Regions from separate parts of the Vogesella perlucida genome, predicted to be linked through region 1. Evidence: predicted binding sites of a transcription regulator. Region 1 holds the regulator's gene; the other holds the start of a gene.
What was found. Region 1 encodes FliA, which starts transcription of late flagellar genes. Its sites were predicted from a motif close to GCTAAAGNTNNNNNNNNNNCNGCCGATAAT; they were not measured.

Region 1 (4,222 bases):
CCGCCGCCTCCGCCACCAGAACCGCCGCGCAACCAGCCGCAACCTTTTCTGGAGCACGTACAAGCCAGCTCGCGCCGCACCACACCGCCGCCGCAAAGCGCTGCACAGCCCGCCGCTGCGGCCAACCCGCGCCGCACCGCGCCCGCGCAAGACGAGCCGGACCGCGAGCAAATGGCACAAGAGCTCAAGCAGATCAGCGACGAGATCAAGCAGCTGCGCAGCCTGCTGCAAAGCCAGCTAGCCGGTTTTGCCTGGTCCGACATGGAGCAGCGCACACCCAACCGCACCGAGCTGTTCCGCCACCTGCTCACCGCTGGCTTCAGCTCGGCGCTGATCCGCCAGCTCACGCAAAAGCTGCCGCCGCAGTACGACGGCGACGTGGCGCAAAAGTGGGCGCGTTCGGCGCTGATCCACAACCTCAAGTGCATGGACCCGCTGCACGACCCCATCGAGGCAGGCGGCATCTATGCCCTGGTGGGCCCCACCGGCGTGGGGAAAACCACCACGGTAGCCAAGTTGGCCGCACGCGCCACCATGCGCTACGGTGCGCAAAGCGTGGCGCTGATTACCACCGACACCTACCGTATCGGCGCACAAGACCAGCTGCGCATCTACGGCAAGATTCTGGGCGTGCCGGTGTTTTCGGTGCAGAACGAAGGCGACCTGCAGCTCACCCTGGCCGACCTCACCCCGCGCAAAGTGGTACTGATCGACACCGTGGGCATGGGCCAGCGCGACGCAAGGGTACAAACCCAGCTGGACATGTTCAACCAGGCCGGCCGCCCTGTGCAGCGCCTGCTGTTGCTGGCAGCCAATGCCGACGGCCACACGCTGGAAGACGTGGTGCGCCACTACAAAGGCGATGGCCTGACCGGTGCCATTGTGTCCAAGATTGACGAAGCACTCACCCTGGGCCCCAGCCTGGATGTGGTCATCCGCAACCGCCTGCGCCTGTTTTACGTGACCAACGGCCAACGTGTGCCGGAAGACATCCACGCGGCCCACGCCGAGCTACTGATAGACCGCGCGCTGCGTGCCGCACAGAACAACTCGCCCTTCAACCCCGCCGGGGATGAAATGGCCATCATGAACGCCGCACAATCCGGCTGGCTGGGGTAAGCATGAGCGATCAAGCCTCCAGCCTGCGTCTGCAGCGTGCCCAAGCCGATTACCCGCCCAGCTTTGCCTTTATCGGCGGCGAAGGCAGCGGCGTCAGTACCCTGGTGGGCGAGCTGGCCGCCAGCCTGGCCCTGCGCGGTGGCCGCCCGCTGCTGATAGAACACCAGCCGGGCCACCAGCAGGCACGCCGCCTGGGCCTGCCCGCCACCGGCACTTTTGCCAGCCTGGCCATTAGCCTGGGCGGCATCAACGAACTGATGGTGGCAAACCGCTACGGGCTGAACCTGATCAACCTGGCCGCCAGTAGCGAAGAGCGCACGCGCCTGTCGCCACGGCTGTGGCGGCGGCTGGCACACGAGTTTGCCTCGGTAGAAGCTGACAGCAGCGTGCTGCTGATCGACTGCCCCAATATCAGCGACGACCCGGCCCCCGCCTGTATTGCCGATAATCTGGTGCTGGTCCTGAGCCCCGATGCCGACAGCCTGACCCAGGGCTACGCCAGCCTGAAAAGGTTGGCCGCAGACTATGCCCGGCGCCGGTTCAATGTGCTGGTCAACCATGCACAAGACTTTGAAGAAGCCCAGGCTGTGTTCAACCGCCTCAACAGCGTGGCCGGTGACTACTTGTCGGTTGCACTACGCTGGGTAGGTTTTGTCCCCGCCGACAGTACGGTGCGCAAAAGCCAGACCCTGCGCCGCCCCACCGTAGAAGCTTTTGCCGAATGCGAGGCCGCGCTGGCCTATAACCAGCTGGCCGACATGCTGCCGCGCTGGCACGCGCCCGACCAGAGCGCGCCACGCAGTAGCTATCTGGAGCACCTACTCATGACAACCAAATCGCTTGCAGACTTGACAGGGTCCTGACATGGCAGCTCATCACAAAATGCGGGCCTACGCCCAAGTGGCGGATACCCGCCCGGCCATACAGATCGAACAATACACGCCGCTGGTCAAAAAGCTGGCCAGCATGCTGGTAGCGCGCCTGCCCGCCAGCGTGGATATCAATGACCTGATCCAGGTAGGCGTGATCGGCCTGATGGAGGCGGCCAAGCAGTTTGACCCGGCTCAGGGCGTGCAGTTTGAAACCTTCGCCAGCCAGCGCATCCGTGGCGCCATGCTGGACGAGCTACGCCGCGAAGACTGGATGCCGCGCCAGACCCGCCGCAACAGCCGCCAGATCGAAGACGCCATCCACAAGCTGGAACAGCAGCTGGGCCGGGCGCCCATCGAAAGCGAAATCGCCGAGCACATGCAGCTGCCGCTGGACGAATACCAAGCCATGCTGGGGGAATGTCGCGGTATTGGCGTGGTGCACTTTGAAGACTTCCAGGACGACGAAGGCAACGCCACGCACAGCATCGACAATATTGCCGATGAAAATGGCATCGAGCCCTCGGCTGTCCTCAGCGACGATGCCTTTCGCAACGCGCTGGTAGACGCCATCAAGCTACTGCCAGAACGCGACCAGCTGGTGATGAGCCTGTACTACGAACAAGAGCTGAACCTGAAAGAAATCGGCGCCGTGCTGGGCGTTTCCGAATCGCGCGTGTGCCAGCTGCACAGCCAGGCCATTACCCGCCTGCGCAGCCGCCTGCGCGAGTGGACCTGAACCTTAACGAAAGCCAAACTTGGACAAGATCAGTATTGTTGCCGTGCTGGGCGGGCTCACCGCCATCCTGGCGGGCCAGGCGCTGGAAGGCGGCCACCTGGGCTCACTGCTGCAGCTCACGGCATTTCTTATCGTGATTGGCGGCACCGCCAGTGCGGTCATGCTGCAAAGCACGCCCAAGCAGTTTGTCACCGGCCTGCGCATGGTGCGCTGGGTGTTCAGCCCGCCGCCGTTCGAATACGACAAGCAAATCCGCGAAATCGTGAACTGGAGCCAGACCAGCCGCCGTGGTGGCCTGCTGGCGCTGGAAAGCTTCGTTAACAGCCAGAAAGACCCGTTCAACAAGAAAGCCCTGCAGATGCTGGTGGATGGCGGCGAACCGCAAAGCATCCGCGAGGTACTGGAAACGGAAATCGACAGCCACGAGCACGGCCGCAAGCAGGCTGCCAAGATCTGGGAATCGGCTGGTGGCTATTCGCCCACCATGGGTATCCTGGGCGCGGTGCTGGGCCTGATTCACGTGATGGAAAACCTGTCCGACCCGTCCAAGCTGGGCGGTGGCATTGCGGTGGCCTTTGTGGCGACCGTGTACGGTGTGGGTGCGGCCAACCTGCTGTTCTTGCCGATGGCCACCAAGCTCAAGCACCTGATCCGCCTGGAAAGCACCGGCAAAGAGCTGGTGATGGAAGGGGTCGTGGCCATTGCCAACGGCGAAAACCCGCGCCTGATCGAAGCCAGGCTGCGCAGCCTGGCCAGCATCAACGACTAAACGCTGCGCCCAAGCCATGCAAAACGCCACCTTGACGGTGGCGTTTGTCTTGGTACTGCCCGCCAGCTCAAGCCAGCTCACGCAGCGCGGTGTTTTCCATCGGCTTTTTGATGAAGGCAGCCAGCAGCTTGTAGGTGTCCACATCAAAACGCGGCGTACCCTGCGGGGCGGCCTGCTCGCTACGGCGGCTCCCCAGATAACACCAGCGTTCGAACAGGTGCTCTTCCCACTCGCCGCTCACCGGGTCGGTTTCGCGCACCGCAATCATGCCCGCGTAGGGCCAGCTTTTGAGCTTGACCTTCGCCAGCGCGTGCAACAGACGGATATTGTGGTTGGCCGCATCCTCGCGCCCGATACACGCCCCCTTGCAGCGGCCGATCTGGTAGGCAAAGCAGGCGCCCTTGCGCGCGCCGCGTTTTTCCAGATGCAGGCAGGTCTGGCACAGGCCATTAGCCTCGCACAGCTCGCCTAGCGCCTTCTTGGCCTCTTTCTGCGTGCGGAACAAACCATAGATGGTATCCAGGCGGGCAAAGTCCACGTCACGCGCGTACACGATGCGCGGCAGCAGAAAGCCATCCGCGCCCTCGGCCAGCTGCAAGGTACACAGTTCTTGCTCCAGCCGGCCGCGCTGGTTGTGTAGCGGCTTTTTCTGTTTGATCAGCTGCAGCTCCAGCAACAGCGCGCCAAACTCGCCGATGGTTTCCACCCACTCCACATGGCGGATTT
Region 2 (4,222 bases), on a different contig from region 1:
AGTATTCGATTTCAAAACGCCGCTCGACCGGCACGTTACGCACCGACAAGCCCAGCAAGCCCGACAGCGGCCCGGTGTAATACGTACCCTGCCCGCTTGGTGTGCCACTGCCGAATACATCGACACGGGGTTCGCGGCGGGTCACAGCGGTATCGACAATGCGCCCGGCCAACACAAATTGCGCGCCCTCACGCCGGCCTATCTCGCGCACGGTGTCGGCGGCGGCGCTCGCTTCCAGCATGCGCCCGCCAGGAAAAACCGACATGGTGCCCGCGTACAGCGCCTGGGTTTCGCGACGCAGGTTGAATAACCGTACCAACTCCCCCGGAAACCAGTTGGCAATGCTGCCCAGGTCGCTGGCGTCTGTCGGCCGCTCCAGCTGGAAATAGCTGGTAACGATACGGCGGGCCAGAAAGCGCCCGGGCGGCATGGCCGCGCGCTGGCAGGTATCGGCCTTTTGCTCACCGTCGGCCGCATCGGTATCGTGCTCCACTCGCACCAGCAGCAGGCCATCGCGCAGGGTTTCAGACAGCACGCGTGTTTTGCCCGGCAAGCTCAATGGCCCCAGCATCATGCTTTCCGCCGTTTGCAGCCCATCCACCACCTGGCTGGACGCCAGCATGCCGCCACGGTGGGTAATGGCAATCTGGCGCAAAGCGTCGCCAATGGCCGCTTCGCGCGCAGCCACACGGCCGGCTTCCAGCGAAGCCACACCCTCGGCCTGATACACCTCGGCCCGCGCGCCGGGCAGCGCGAAAACAAACGCCGCCCAGCAGGCGGCGCGTAACAGTATGGATAGTCGCATCATGTCCTAGTGCGAAACGTAGAAGTCCCCGCCGTATACACAACCACTGTCAGTGCAACCCAGTTTGCTGCCATCCGCCGCAGGCAGTACCCGCGCCGCGGCGGCAACATTCCCCGCGCTGACCAAGGCTGTACGATACGCTTTGAAGAAGCCTTCATCCAGTACCACTTCGGCAATGGTTTCGCTGCTGCCGTCGGCCTTGAACTCGGTAGACAGCAGACGTACGCCGCGCAGATAGGCATCCACATACACGCGGAAGGTATCGTTGACCGTTACCAGGTTACCCACCGAGCTGCTACCGGACAGCTTGAAGCCCTGCACCTGCTCGGCCACCGCACGGTAAGCATCCAGCTGCGAAGCGCGCATGGCCAGCAGGCGGCGCTGCACCGGCGACAGCTCTTTGCTGCTTGGCGGCGCGCCATAGCCCACCACACGAATACGCAGTGCATTGAACGACTCTTGCTTGTGCTCGGCTGGCGGGTCGGCCAGCGGGCCGACATAGGCGCCACCCATCATCACGCCACCAGGCGACATCACCGGCTGGCGCGAAATACCGGGCTGCTCGTGGCTACCCCCCACGGCAGGGGCCTGCGCCACCGCGCCGTGCGTATCGGCAGCTGCCGGGGCCACGGCTACCACAGACCAGCCTTCACCCGCAGTGTTGGCCGCAGGCGTGGAGGCGCAAGCCGACAGCACGGTCATGGCCAGCAAGCCGGGAATCATTCGGGTGATATTCTTCATTATTTCGCTCCGCCGAGTATGCATATCATTTTATAGCCACATCGGCTTATCGGACATCAAATAAAAATCTTGAGCCAGCTTACACTTTTAATTTAGAAAGCTGCCCTGACCTTGCGCAATCTACCGCATGGTGGCCGGCGTGATAAACTGCCAACCGCCCGCATTTTAGGACTTTAGTTCACCATGAAAAAACTGCTGTGCTCCCTGCTGATGCTGCTGCCACTGTCGGCACTGGCTGCCCCTACCGTGGAACTGGCTACCAACAAAGGCCTGATCACCATCGAGCTGGACGCCGCGCGCGCGCCCAAGTCGGTAGACAACTTTGTTGCCTACGTGAAAGCCGGCCACTACAACGGTACCTTGTTCCATCGCGTGATCGACGGCTTCATGATCCAGGGTGGCGGCTTTGCCATCAAGGACGGCGAACTGGCCCAGAAGCCCACGCGCAGCCCTATCGCCAACGAGGCTGACAACGGCCTGAAGAACGTGATCGGCAGCATTGCCATGGCACGCACCAATGACCCGAACTCTGCCACTTCGCAGTTTTTCATCAACCTGGTGAACAACGATTTTCTGGATTACCGCAGCAAAACCCCGCAAGGCTGGGGTTATGCCGTATTTGGCAAGGTAACGGCCGGCATGGATGTGGTAAACCGCATTTCCAAAGCCCGCACCGCGATGATAGGCGGCATGCAGGATGTGCCTATCGAGCCGGTCGTTATCACCAAAGCCACCTATAAACCCTGATAGCAAGGATAGACAACATGATCAAGCTGACCACCAACCACGGTGACATCGTACTGGAACTGTTTGCCGACAAAGCCCCGAAAACGGCGGCCAACTTCGAGCAATACGTGATCGACGGCCACTACGACGGCACCATTTTTCACCGTGTGATCAATGGTTTCATGATCCAGGGCGGTGGTTTTACTGCCGACATGCAGCAAAAAGACACCCGCGACACCATCGAAAACGAAGCCAATAACGGCCTGTCCAACAAGACCTACACCATTGCCATGGCCCGCACGCCGGACCCGCACTCGGCCAGCGCCCAGTTCTTCATCAACGTATCCGATAACGACTTCCTGGATTTCCGCAGCGAAACCATGCAAGGCTGGGGTTACTGCGTATTTGGCCAGGTCGTACAAGGACAGGACGTGGTAGACCGCATCAAGACCGTGGCCACCGGCCGCAAAGGTGGCCACCAGGACGTACCGGTAGACGCCGTCATCATCGAAAAAGCCGAAATCATCCAGGGCTAAGCCGCCCTGCACAGGCCGCCTCGTGCGGCCTTTTTCATTCTTGACACATGGCCATACACTTCATATCCGACCTGCACCTGCACCCGGGCGAGCCCTGGCTGGGGCAGCTGTTTACCCGCACGCTGGCAAGCTGGCGCGGGCAGATCGACGCCCTGTATATCCTGGGCGACCTGTTCGAGTACTGGGTAGGCGACGACGACACCGACCCTTTTGTACACGACATGCTGGCCGCCATGCGGGCATTCAGCGCCAGCACGCCGCTGTACGTGATGCGCGGCAACCGCGATTTCCTGCTCGGCCCCGGCTTTGCCGCTGCCAGTGGTGCCACCCTGCTGGACGAACCCTACCTGCTGCAGGCCTGCGGCCAACCTTATGTACTGGTACACGGCGACGGCCAATGCACGGACGACGCAGCCTACCAGCAGTTTCGTGCCATGGTGCGCCAGCCAGCCTGGCAGGCCGCCTTCCTGCACAAACCGCTGGCCGAACGCCACGCCATCGCCCAGCAGATACGCGGCATGAGCCAGGCCAAGAAGCAGGACGAAGGCCTGAACGAGATGGGCGATGTCACCCCGGCCGCCATTGATGCGCTGCTGGCGGCCCACCCCGGCGCCACGCTGATCCACGGCCATACCCACCGCCCGGCCTGCCATACACAGCAGCTAAACGGCGAAACCCGCCAGCGCTGGGTGATTGCCGACTGGTACGCCGGCCGTGGCGGCTATCTGCGCCTGGACGAACACGGCCTGAGCGCCCACCCACTCGCCCTGTAAGCCATGGTTGGCCGCACGCTGCGGCCAACCCATCCCTCTTGTTTGAGCACGCCCCCTACCCCTTGCCCGCGCTTTGCCCAAGCTGCCAGCCAGCCGTACATACCGGCCCAATATGCAGGAAAAACAGCGATAAGGGTTACCCCGCAAGGGTTTTCCCGCAAGGGGCAGCCCCAACTGACACAAGATTTGCCTGCCGCTACAGTGCGCGCCAGAAGCGGTAAAACCGGACAAGCCCCAGGGTTTATTGCCGGTGGCCGCGGCCCGACACAACAAGGAGAGCAATCATGTGGTCACACGTTTATGACCCGCTAGGCAACCCGTGGCTGTCCACGCTGGCCGCCAGCATCCCGGTAATCGTCCTCTTGGGCGCACTGGGCATTTTCCATATCAAAGCGCACATTGCCGCCCTGCTGGGCCTGGCGACCTCGCTGCTAGTCGCCGTGGCCGTATTCGGCATGCCGGGCGATATGGCGATGAGCGCCACCCTGCTGGGTGCGGCCAACGGCCTGATGCCGATTGGCTGGATCATCCTGAACGTGATCTTCTTGTATCAGCTTACCGAGCGCAAAGGCCAGTTTGCCGTACTGCGCGAGTCCATTTCCGGCATTACCACCGACCGCCGCCTGCAGCTGTTGCTGATT

Region 2: ACZ9XP_RS02905 (LPP20 family lipoprotein) is a predicted target of FliA. The motif match lies at 1,592-1,621, and genes of this name have one in related genera.

Annotation. Positions count from the first base shown of each region.
Region 1 is NZ_CEETRO010000001.1:500,603-504,824, forward strand. Features, by position in the region: gene flhF (flagellar biosynthesis protein FlhF) at 1-1,119, shown strand, start outside; gene ACZ9XP_RS02400 (P-loop NTPase family protein) at 1,122-1,982, shown strand; gene ACZ9XP_RS02405 (RNA polymerase sigma factor FliA) at 1,984-2,727, shown strand; gene ACZ9XP_RS02410 (flagellar motor protein) at 2,747-3,496, shown strand; gene ACZ9XP_RS02415 (exonuclease domain-containing protein) at 3,564-4,222, opposite strand, start outside.
Region 2 is NZ_CEETRO010000002.1:64,325-68,546, reverse strand. Features, by position in the region: gene ACZ9XP_RS02910 (flagella assembly protein FlgT middle domain-containing protein) at 1-808, opposite strand, end outside; gene ACZ9XP_RS02905 (LPP20 family lipoprotein) at 812-1,546, opposite strand; gene ACZ9XP_RS02900 (peptidylprolyl isomerase) at 1,730-2,293, shown strand; gene ACZ9XP_RS02895 (peptidylprolyl isomerase) at 2,311-2,808, shown strand; gene ACZ9XP_RS02890 (UDP-2,3-diacylglucosamine diphosphatase) at 2,856-3,581, shown strand; gene ACZ9XP_RS02885 (L-lactate permease) at 3,866-4,222, shown strand, end outside.